2 regions of the Pseudoalteromonas sp. SCSIO 43088 genome follow, and region 1 is predicted to be linked to the other one. Evidence: predicted binding sites of a transcription regulator. Region 1 holds the regulator's gene; the other holds the start of a gene.

Region 1 (6,371 bases):
TCAAAGCAGAGCCAGAACTGGCCTGTGATGAACCAGAGCAAGTTGTTACACCAGAGTTTGCATCATTAGATGATAACCAATTGGATCAAGCACAAAGTTTGAGCACGCCACGTTGTGCACCGCGTATCATTTCAAAGCAAAATGCATTCTTAATTTCGCAAGCTATGCACAGTGCAATTTGGGGTGGTGGTAGCTGGACTCACAAAACAGGCTGGAGTGGTACAGGCTGGCGTGCACAGGCGCTTGACCGTCGTGATCTAGCAGGTAAAACAGGTACTACCAATGATTCGGTTGATACCTGGTTCAGTGGCTTTAACCGCAATGTGATGACCTCGGTATGGGTTGGTTTTGATAACCCTGGAAAAGCCCTTGGCCGTTCGACCTACAATAGTAACCTCGATAAATCACAAATCTCTGGTGCAGAATCAGGTGCTAAAACCGCGCAACCTGCATGGGTCGACTTTATGCGTGCAGCCCTCGATGGCACGCCAGAAGCACCTATTGAGTTTCCTGAAGGTTTGGTATCGGTTCGTATCGACTTAGCAACAGGTCTTTTAAGCCATAAGAATGACTACACCAGCCGTTTTGAGTACTTCATTAAAGGCACAGCACCAACCAAGTACGTACTTGATCAACCAACAGACGTATTTGAAGAAAAGCTCAGCACAGAGGAAGAGTTGTTCTAAATAAGTGAATTGCTATTTTGAAACAATAAAAAAGCGCCCTTCTGGGCGCTTTTTGCTTAGCTATTTAAACTAAGATCAGCAAAATTATTTTAGGTTATTTACCAGCCAATACAGGTCTGAATGAACCCCAGCGGCAGTGACTTCTTTACCCGCTCCCGGGCCTTGGATCACTAATGCATTATCTGTATACCACTGCGAATTGATCACAAAGATGTTATCGCCCGGTTTAAGGCTTGCTAATACATCATCTTTGCCAACATTGACTAAACCGACTTGAGCCTGAACCTTACCATCAACGAGTGTAATAGCACCGGTATAGCGCACTACTTTATCTTCAGCTGCAGCTTGCGCTGCTTTTTCTGTCATGAATTCATCGAGTAGCTGTTTGTTTACAAGAAAATCTTGCCAGCTACCTGCTGCAAGCTGTTCAGGCATAAGTGGTGTCAAAGCAATATCATCTAGCTCTAAATCAAGGCCTAGATCACGCGCTAAAATCAGTAGTTTACGCTGCATATCACGGCCAGATAAGTCTTCACGAGGATCTGGCTCTGTATAGCCCATTTGCTGAGCTTGAAGCACTAAATCTGAAAACGGCACGCTGCCATCATAACTGCTACATAACCACGATAAAGTACCCGAGAATACCCCTTCAATACGGTTAATGCTGTCTCCGCTATTTTGCAAATCAGCTAAAGCAAAGTTAATCGGCAAACCTGCGCCCACACTTGTGTTATAACGCCACAACAAGTTTCGCTCAGCCAAATTAGTGCGTAGGTTTTGATACCAGCTATTTTCTGCAGTGCCCGCATATTTGTTTGCACTGATCAAATGACAGTTAAGTTCTACAAAATCAGGATACAACTGACTAAAAGCCTCACTGGCAGTGATATCAATCACCACTTTGTGCTCATAATCTAGCTCATTGATACGTGCTAATAACTCAGCTTTGTCGTAGCTTTGCGCTTCATTGTGCCACTGTTCTTGCCATGTTTCGGTATTTAAACCACTAGCACTAAAAAGCATTTGTTTAGAGCGTAAAAGAGCTACTACTTTTACTTTGTACTGAGCAGATAAACGAGCAAACTGAGCTTGTAGTTGCGATAAAAACACTTCGCCTACATTACCAAGGCCAGCAACGATAATGGCCAACTCTTGACCTTTGTTTACCAGCTTGTCATGTAGAAGAGTTAAAACATCACTGTCAATTGCCTGATCGTTTAAGATCAACACATAGTTATCGTCTTGTTGTACAAAACGCGGATGAATGCTTTGCTCTTTTAAAAGCGCTGTTGCTTGCTCTGTCAGCGCAATTACATCTGCCGTTGGTGCAACCACTGCACAACCACTTAAATTAGACTCGACAATATTTGCACGGCCCGCTAAGTGGCTTACAACTTGGTGAGTGCTTTGACCTGGCACTAATAAGTAAGTATCGCCATCTTTAGTAAAGTGGTGCAGGCTGTGTTGAATTAACTGACTAAGTTCACCGACTTCACCACTGCTTAGTTTATCAACCCGTAATAAATCGATGTTATCTAAGGTAGTAATAAAACGCTTTGCTTTACTGTAGCCTTCTTTTACTACTTCGGTTGGCGTTGCATCGCAATCAAAGCTACTTCTTACCACCAGTTTGATTTCTGAGTCTTTTAACGGCGACAAGGTTTTTGCATGCAATACTGGGTTACCTAAACGCGCTAATAGGTTAGCTTGCTCGCGGCATACCTTGGCGTACTTAACCGCATTTTTAACTTTCCGAGGGTCAGTACTAAATACCCCTTGTGTGTCTGTCCATATAGACACTTGCTTAGCAAAAGTATAACTCGCTAACAAGGTGGCACTGTAATCACTGCCATTGCGGCCTAATGTCACCGTATTACCTTGGCAATCTGCAGCTATAAAACCCGTTACTACGTTGATATGTTTTCTGCTAATCGCATCACTGCATTGCTGTTGGTTTTTTTGATGTAAAAGCTGACCATCATTTAGAGTAAACAGCTGTCTTGCATCAACATCTTGCGCATCAACACCTAACTGACTTAGGTAAGCGGCCAATAAACGCGCCGACCACACTTCACCATGAGCAAGTAAAGGTGCTTCAAGTAACTGCTGCTGACTAATTAATTCATTTAATACAGCAAGTTCATCTTTTAACTGTGCCAACGCCTGTTGTTTATTCTGCCCTATAAGTAGCTGCTCAATAAGCGCACGTTGATTGTTATCAATAAGCAATAGAATATCGCTAACAGCTTGGCTATCTTGCTGCTGGTAACTTTGCCAAAGCTTTACCAGGGTATCGGTTGTTTTACCCGATGCCGACACAACGACGCAATCGCCCTGCTCAGTATTCGCAAGAACGATGTTCGCTACCGCATGATAACGATCTGCCGAGCTTAAGCTTGAGCCACCAAATTTATGAACAATATTTACCATTTTTCTACCACAATGCCGTATGTGCTGGCGTTAACTTAAATGACGCGTTTTGTTGTGTATCTTGCTGTGCTTGCTTAGCTTCAGCTTTTGTAACTTGCTGGCCTTGACCTGGTTTTACTAAATTGAAAACACGGTCTAAATCTGCAATGAGATCTTTTACGTCTTCAATACCTACAGAAATACGGATCAGCGTATCGCCCACACCGGCTTCAAGGCGCGCTTTAGGCTCCATGCCTGCGTGGGTCATTGTTGCAGGGTGACAAATCAAGCTTTCTACCCCACCTAGCGACTCAGCAAGGCTAAAATCTTTAAGACTAGTTAAAAACGCAGCAGCATCGTTAATGTCGCCTTTAATATCAAAGCTCACCATGCCACCAAAACCACGTTGCTGTGCTTTAGCAAGCTCATGTTGTGGGTGAGAAGCAAGGCCTGGGTAGTAAACTTGGCTTACATAAGGTGAACTCTCTAAATACTCAGCAATGGCAAAGGCATTTTCTTGGTGCTGCTTTAAACGTACATTCAAAGTACGTAAACCACGAAGCGTTAAGTAGCTGTCAAATGGTGCACCAGTAATACCGATATTATTCGCCCACCAAGCAAGCTCATCGCCTAGCTCTTGCGTTGCAGCTATCACTACACCGCCCACTACATCAGAGTGACCATTGATGTATTTAGTGGTTGAGTGCACAACAATATCAACACCAAACTCAATTGGGTTTTGTAATGCAGGTGATAAGAAGGTGTTGTCAGCCGCAACCAAAGCACCGCACTGCTTAGCAATGCTAGTGATTGCTTTAATATCTGTTAAACGCAAGATTGGGTTACTTGGCGTTTCAATCCAAATCAACTTAGGTTTAATCGCTAAAATTTCTTGGAGATTTTCAGATTTAGTTAAATCCAAAACTTTTAGTTTTAACAGGCCACGTTTTTCAAGCGAGGTGAATAAACGGTAACTACCGCCATAACAGTCATGTGGGATCACTAACGTATCGTCACTGTTTAATAGCTGAGTGGCTAAATGCACAGCAGACATACCTGTTGCAGTTATAATACCTCTAGCACCACCTTCAAGCTCAGCTAAGGTTTCAGCTAAGATATCGCGATTTGGATTACCGCTACGACCATAGTCATACTGGCGCTTAGTATCAAAATCAGCAAACGAATAGGTGGTTGATAAGTAAATTGGTGGTACAACCGCACCATGATGTTTATCGGCTTCGATGCCGTGACGAACAGCAATCGTCGCTTTATTTTTTTCGCTCATTTCATCACCTATTCTTAAATTGGATGTTTAGACGTCTAAAAGGTTAGATGATCAAATATGAGAAGTCAAAGCATTTATGGCTTACACATAGAAGTTTATACATTTACACCACTAGATGGCTAAATAACTAGTATTTGACTATCTTTTTTAAAGAGATAGAATTTCCGCATCTTGCGCTGTGAATAAGGCGTAAATCACTGACAACCGAGGCAACGAAACAACTTATGGCTAAATGGAACGGTGAATACATTCACCCATATGCAGAACACGGTAAAAAATCAGAACAAGTAAAAAAGATTACCGTATCGATCCCACTTAACGTATTAAAAGTATTAACTGACGAGCGTACACGCCGCCAGATCAATAACCTGCGTCATGCGACGAACAGTGAGTTATTGTGTGAAGCTTTCTTACATGCTTTTACAGGTCAACCATTACCAAATGATGACGACCTACGTAAAGACAACCCTGAAAAGGTACCTGAAGAAGTTAAAAGAATTATGCAAGAAATGGGATTAGATATCCCAGTGCTTGATTCAGAATAAGTATTTCGGCCATCGGATCACCGCCGATAATCGCAGATATAAAAAAACTCAGCCTAGGCTGAGTTTTTTATTGCGCGTTATAACTAATTAAATTTAACGCATGTAATCTTCTGGCATGTCGATTTGCGCCACACCCGACTCTACTGCCGCTTCAGCAACAGCACGTGCAATACGTGGTAATAAACGCGGATCCATAGGCTTAGGAATGATGTACTCGGCACCAAACTCAAGTGACTCAACGCCAGCCGCTTTTAATACTTCACTTGGTACAGGCTCTTTCGCGATACCACGAATAGCATGAACTGCAGCAATTTTCATTTCATCATTAATTGCCGTTGCACGAACATCTAACGCACCACGGAAAATGAATGGGAAACAAAGCACGTTATTTACTTGGTTAGGGAAATCAGAACGACCCGTTGCCATAATTAAATCGTTACGCGCACTGTGTGCAACTTCTGGAGCAATCTCAGGATCTGGGTTTGAACATGCAAACACGACTGGCTTATCTGCCATCAGCTTAAGATCATCTGCAGTTAACAGGTTAGGACCTGATACACCAACGAATACATCAGCATCAGCAATTACATCTTGTAATGTACGCTTATCCGTATTGTTAGCAAATAATTGCTTATACTCGTTTAAGTCATCACGACGTGTATGGATCACACCTTTACGGTCAAGCATATAAATGTGTTCACGCAGTGCGCCACACTTAATTAAAAGCTCCATACAAGCAACAGCAGCGGCACCGGCACCTAAACATACGATGATAGCATCTTCGATATCTTTACCTTGCACTTCAAGAGCGTTAAGCATACCAGCAGCAGTCACAATAGCTGTACCATGTTGGTCATCGTGGAAAACTGGAATATCACAGCGCTCAATAAGCGCTTTTTCGATTTCAAAACACTCAGGCGCTTTAATATCTTCAAGGTTGATACCACCAAACGTATCAGCGATGTTAGCAACCGTATTAATGAAATCTTCTGTTGTGCGGTGTTTAACTTCAATATCAATTGAATCAAGACCAGCAAAACGTTTGAATAGTAACGCTTTACCTTCCATTACAGGTTTTGATGCAAGCGGACCTAAGTTACCTAAACCTAAAATTGCGGTACCGTTTGAAATAACTGCAACCATGTTACCTTTGCCTGTGTATTTATAGGCATTTGCTGGATCAGCAGCAATTTCACGGACGGGTTCAGCCACACCAGGGCTATAAGCTAAAGCGAGATCGTTAACCGTTTCGGCTGGCTTGGTTAGTTCAACACTAATTTTACCTGGAACGGGGTGAGCGTGGTAATGTAATGCTTGTTCACGAAAATCTGACATAACGCGATAGTATCCTGCAAAAAGTTAAAAAGTGAGAGAGCTTGCATCAGTACGATACCTGTAATGTATAAAAATTCCAAGTATTATCAGGTCTATCCTGTTATATGCTAT
Region 2 (6,371 bases), 1.3 Mb from region 1:
TATTGGTTTTAAATAAATGCACTTGTGCCTATGGATAGGGTTAGTATGTTTGAGTCTCTCGGCAGTAGCTAACCCTATTGAATGGCAAACTTACAAACAGCAAGACGACATCACCGTTAGCTATAAAAAGCACGAAACTGGCATTATTGAAATTAATGCTTCTGTGCTGGTGAAAAATGCCAAAGCCAGTGACTTTATGGCATTGCTCAGTGATACCGACAACGCCGCAAACTGGCTTGAAAATGTCAAAAGCGTGACGCTAATGGAGCGCTTAAGCCCCTCAGAAACCCTTGTTTATACTCATTTTAATTCACCTTGGCCGGTGTCAGACCGTGACTTGGTGAGTTATTCTTGTTATCACGCATTAGATGAGCACAAATCCGAGTTACAAATCAAAAGCCAACCTTATGCAAAAGCCGAAGTCTCTGGCGTTGTGCGTATTAAAGACCTTACCGCCTATTGGCGCTTTGAACAGCAACAAAGTAACTTGTTAGTAAGCCATCAAGCCTACGCAGACCCAGGTGGTTCCATTCCGCATTGGTTAAGTAACAAGGTATCCCTAAAAAGCGTTTATAAAACGCTACAAGCACTGAGAGAACAATTAACTAACAATCAGTTTTCCCGCGCTAACACCAGCAGCATTCCAGGTGATTGCTAGTTTTTAATCAAGCGTATTTGGGTGACAGAGTAAGAATTTATCATTATGATCAGGCTAGTTCTGAGCGGGTAGGTAAAAAATGAAAGAACCAAAAATTCCCCTAGTTAATAAGCCAAATGGTATTGGCTTTGGGCGTATTTTAAAAGCAACCAAGTGTTCTATTAAAGGCTTTAAAGCGGCATTTAAAGAAGAGTCGGCATTTCGCTCTGAAATCTATTTAGGGGTGTGCTTATTACCCTTGTCAGTGGTTTTTGCACAGTCATTAAATCATTGGTTAGTCCTATTTATACCTTACTTGTTATTATTAATTGTTGAGTTACTGAACTCGTCGATAGAAGCGCTCACTGACCGAGTAGGGATTGAGTATCATGTATTATCGGGACGAGCTAAAGATATGGCTTCTGCGGCAGTGACATTGAGCTTGCTAATTCTAGCCTTAGTTTGGGGTGTTGCAGTTTACGAAAAGATAGTGAGTTACCTTTAAATCAGACACAAAAAAAGCGCCAAAAGGCCAATGCCAGTCAGTTAAGCTGACTGGCATTTCTTTTTTTATGTGGGTACTTTGATGGCTTAGGCTTTATCGCTCTTGGGTATCGCCTATCTTCTCTTCTAGGTGGCAGTTTAAATAGTCTCAGCGTACCTAACAGATGATCCCAGTGAATTGGAATATTACCGGGGCTCATAATTGATATTGATGAGAAGTATTGAATAACTGCCATCGAGCAGCTTGAGAAACTGAGTTGGTTAGGCCATATTCCTTCAGCTTTTGCTGCTAGGGTCATCAACCTTCGAATTAAATTGTATGCGAGGAGGATCCCCCATAGCTCCTGTCTGACCATATCAGGGCGCTTACTCCGAAGGTGGTATGTGCTATCTAGCATTGTTTGCTTTATTTCTCGATACCCTAATTCTATTTCCCAGCGATGGCTGTATAAATCAACTATTTCGCTACTTGGAAAACGAAGTCTATCTACCATCGAGGTTAGTATTCGGTAATTTTTACCTTTTATGGTTTTACTAACCAGTCTTGCTTTAATAACTTCGGGAACATCGGGGAAATTCTTTTGCGCATGCTTAGTGGTTTTGAGCTCAATTATCAGGTCATTGTTACCAACCTTAGAAACGACTTCGTATTGTAAATCAGGTCTTGCAGGTATTAGCCAATGCCTTTCTTCTCCAGTGCTGTGCCATCGATTTAACAAGCCCAGTGAATAGTACCCTTTATCAAACATGGTCAATGAATGGTTAGGTGTACGCTCAATCAGTCGTTCAGCAAGCTTCATTTCATTCGTCTTATAGTTATCAAACTCACTGCTTATCAGTTGGTGACTGGTGAGTTCCATATGACAAACCATACGAATTTGTGGGAATCCTGTATCACCATATTGGTTGCTAGCCGATGAGAATGCTTCACGATTCTCATCTGAATCGGCCGTACGCCAAACAACGCCATCAACCGCTAATAAATTTAACCCAGCCCACGTGTCAAACTGTTCTGTATGGTACATATTATCAGCAGCTTTATTAAAGACTTGCTTAACGGGGTCATCACCTAATCGCTGGCGAGCTTGAACCATGGCACTCGGGGCGACTAACTGATTTTTGCCAGGCAGCATAATGTCTAGTTTATTCGCAATATTCCAGACAGACTCTTTACGAAATAATGCCATGCCAATAACAGACCAAAGCACAGCTTCTAAAGGCAACCTGCGCTTTCTAACTGTGGCTACTCCTGCTTGTTGAAAGCCTTGTTCAATCAGGTCAGAAGATAAAATTTCAGATAATTTTTCAAACGTGTGGTAACGAGTGCTTTCTTCGAAAGCAGAATGAAGAGCTTGTTCTATATTCACAAAAAAATCCGTAGTTAGTTGCCTAACTACGGATTGTGCATGATCATTCTGATCGGTCAACTGATCAACTTCTTAACTGATCAGCATTAGCCAAAAGGCGCTTTTTTCATTTTATCAAACCTATTACAGGCCTGCAGCTGCGCGAAGTGCGTCTGCTTTGTCTGTACGCTCCCAAGGGAACTCATCACGACCGAAGTGACCGTATGCCGCAGTCGGTTGATAGATAGGACGCTCAAGATCAAGCATTTGGATTAAGCCGTAAGGGCGTAGGTCGAAGTGCTCACGTACTAATTCGATTAGACGCGCTTCTTCTAATTTACCTGTACCAAATGTCTCGATGCTGATAGACGTTGGCTCTGCAACACCGATAGCGTAAGAAACTTGTAGCTCACATTTGTCAGCAAGGCCAGCAGCAACCACGTTTTTAGCAACGTAACGAGCAGCATATGCAGCTGAACGGTCAACTTTTGATGGATCTTTACCAGAGAAAGCACCACCACCGTGACGAGCCATACCACCGTATGTATCAACGATGATTTTACGACCTGTAAGACCACAGTCACCCATTGGGCCACCGATAACGAAACGGCCAGTTGGGTTGATGAAGAACTTAGTTGCGCTAGAGATTAGCTCGGCAGGAAGAACCGGCTTAATGATAGTTTCCATTACCGCTTCAACTAAGTCGTTTTGTGAGATTGAATCACAGTGTTGAGTTGAAAGAACAACGGCATCAATACCAACAGGCTTGCCATTTTCGTATGCAAACGTTACTTGAGATTTTGCATCTGGGCGTAACCAGTTAAGCTCACCGCTTTTACGAACTTCAGCTTGACGCTGAACTAGACGGTGTGAGTAAGTGATTGGTGCAGGCATTAAAACGTCAGTTTCATTACATGCGTAACCGAACATTAGACCTTGGTCACCAGCGCCTTGCTCTTCAGGGCGAGCACGGTCAACACCTTGGTTGATGTCTGGAGATTGTTTACCGATAGTGTTTAGGATTGCACAAGAGTCAGCATCGAAACCCATGTCTGAGTGCGTGTAACCGATTTCACGTACTGTTTTACGTGTGATTTCTTCGATATCAACCCAAGCGCTAGTTGTGATTTCACCACCAACCATCACCATACCAGTCTTAACATAAGTCTCACATGCAACACGGGCATGAGAATCTTGCTCAAGGATAGCATCTAGAACCGCGTCAGAGATTTGGTCCGCGATTTTATCCGGATGACCTTCAGAAACAGATTCAGAAGTAAATAAATGTTTTGCCATTGTATTTCTGCTCACAAATATTGCGCTTCACAAACGTCGGTAATAGCGCTAAAAAATTAAGGGGCGTATTTTATCTAAAACAAATATGTTTGCATAGTAATTTTACGCCTAGACGTCTATTTAAAATTACTAATAACGTATTGTTCTTAACAAACGCCCATAATTGGTGCATTTAATGCGGATTTTTAATTGCACTGTACCCTTACAATAAGTAAGAATGGGGCTTCATAAACAACCAGCGCAAATACATAAAGGTAGGAGAATTCATGCCATCACGCAAAGAACTTGCAAATGCTATTCGCGTCTTATCAATGGACGCAGTACAACAGGCCAAATCTGGTCACCCTGGCGCCCCTATGGGCATGGCAGATATCGCAGAAGTACTATGGCGCGATTATCTAAAGCACAATCCAACGAATCCAGAGTGGGCAGACCGAGATCGATTTATTCTTTCGAATGGCCACGGTTCAATGCTGATCTATTCTCTACTGCACTTAAGTGGCTATGACTTACCACTAGAGGAAATTAAAAACTTCCGTCAAATGCACTCAAAAACACCAGGTCACCCAGAGTATGGATATGCACCAGGTATTGAGACTACTACGGGTCCATTAGGTCAAGGGATCACAAATGCAGTGGGCATGGCAATTGCCGAAAAAGCGCTAGCTGCACAGTTTAACCGTGAAGGCCACGATATTGTTGATCACTTCACGTATGCATTCATGGGTGATGGCTGTTTAATGGAAGGTATTTCACACGAAGCCTGTTCATTAGCCGGTACATTAGGCCTAGGTAAACTAGTTGCATTTTGGGATGACAACGGCATCTCAATTGATGGTGAAGTAGAAGGTTGGTTCAGCGATGACACACCAGCGCGCTTCAAAGCATATGGCTGGCACGTAGTTAGCGATGTTGATGGTCATAACCCTGATGCAATTCGCGCCGCTATCGAAGAAGCGCGTAGCATCACTGATAAGCCATCATTAATCTGTTGTAAAACAGTGATTGGCTACGGTTCACCTAACAAGTCAGGTAGCCATGACTGTCACGGTGCACCACTAGGTGAAGACGAAATTAAAGCATCTCGTGAATTCCTAGGTTGGACTGGCGATGCATTTGAAATCCCAGCTGATATCTACAGCGAGTGGGATGGCAAAGAAAAAGGTAAGCAACTAGAAGCAAGCTGGGACGAAAAGTTTGCCGCTTACGCAAGTGCACACCCAGAACTTGCTGCTGAGTTTAAACGCCGTACAAATGGAGAGTTACCAGCTGATTGGGCTGAAAAGTCACAAGCTTACATCGAAGAGCTACAAGCAAACCCAGCAAACCCAGCAACACGTAAAGCATCACAAAATGCATTAAACGCGTTTGGCCCGTTACTACCAGAATTCATGGGTGGCTCTGCTGACCTTGCAGGTTCTAACTTAACACTTTGGGATGGCTCAAAAGGCCTAGAAGCTAACGATGCTAGCGGTAACTACATTTTCTACGGTGTACGTGAATTTGGTATGTCAGCGATCATGAATGGTATTGCATTACATAAAGGCTTTATTCCTTACGGTGCTACATTCTTAATGTTTATGGAATACGCACGTAACGCAGTACGTATGGCCGCATTAATGAAGCAGCCAAGCATCTTCGTTTACACGCACGATTCAATTGGTTTAGGTGAAGATGGCCCAACGCACCAACCAGTAGAGCAAATTGCAAGCATGCGTTTAACGCCTAATCTAGTGAACTGGCGTCCATGTGACCAAGTTGAGTCTGCGATTGCATGGCAACAAGCTATTGAGCGTAAAGATGGCCCAACGTCACTGATTTTCACTCGCCAAGGCCTAGAGCAACAAACGCGTACCGCACAGCAGTTAGCAGATGTGAAAAAAGGTGGTTACGTACTTAGCTGTGACGGTGAGCCAGAGCTTATCCTTATTGCAACAGGTTCTGAAGTACAGCTTGCACAAGATGCCGCTGCAGAACTTCGTTCACAAGGTAAAAAAGTACGCGTGGTATCTATGCCTTCAACTGATTTATTTGATGAGCAAGACGCTGCCTATAAAGAAAGCGTACTACCAGCAAGCGTTACACGCCGCGTAGCAATCGAAGCGGGTATCGCAGACTACTGGTACAAATATGTAGGTCTAAACGGCGCAGTAGTTGGCATGACGACCTTCGGTGAGTCAGCACCTGCAGGCGAGTTATTCAAGCACTTTGGTTTCACTGTTGAAAACATCGTAAACAAAGCAAACGCCTTGTTCTAAGCTTTAGTCGCTAAAATTTAAAAGCCCGCCCTGTAAAACCACAGCGCGGGTTTTTTTGTGTTTGACTGGTAGGTTGGGTAGAACGGAGTGAAACCCAACACATTCACTATAAACCTCACTCCTCGTGATGTGCTAAAGAACTCTCTTCAATTATCACATCATGCAAGTTGTTAAGCTTTCCTAATGTGTTGTAAGAGATTAGTTAATAGGGGCTTTTTGCTATATTATCGTCCAGTCAAAGTAATATTTAAGGAATGAAAATGAAATGGTTGTATATGCTGGCTTTACTGTTAGCTAGTTTTAATAGCTTTGCTTTATGTTTTGATATGC

The links. The regulator MetJ, encoded in region 1, represses methionine synthesis genes. The targets are predictions, from matches to a motif close to TAGACGTCTAGACGTCTA.
Region 2: the regulator MetJ is predicted to act here: its motif matches at 3,885-3,902, upstream of metK (methionine adenosyltransferase).

What each region holds. Positions count from the first base shown of each region.
Region 1 is NZ_CP072675.1:517,550-523,920, reverse strand. It holds gene J8Z28_RS02490 (penicillin-binding protein 1A) at 1-686, shown strand, start outside; gene metL (bifunctional aspartate kinase/homoserine dehydrogenase II) at 771-3,116, opposite strand; gene metB (cystathionine gamma-synthase) at 3,121-4,380, opposite strand; gene metJ (met regulon transcriptional regulator MetJ) at 4,605-4,925, shown strand; gene J8Z28_RS02470 (malic enzyme-like NAD(P)-binding protein) at 5,019-6,260, opposite strand.
Region 2 is NZ_CP072675.1:3,079,816-3,086,186, reverse strand. It holds gene J8Z28_RS14235 (CYTH and CHAD domain-containing protein) at 1-12, shown strand, start outside; gene J8Z28_RS14230 (START domain-containing protein) at 50-658, shown strand; gene J8Z28_RS14225 (diacylglycerol kinase) at 738-1,142, shown strand; gene J8Z28_RS14220 (IS4 family transposase) at 1,180-2,508, opposite strand; gene metK (methionine adenosyltransferase) at 2,632-3,783, opposite strand; gene tkt (transketolase) at 4,050-6,041, shown strand; gene J8Z28_RS14205 (winged helix-turn-helix domain-containing protein) at 6,302-6,371, shown strand, end outside.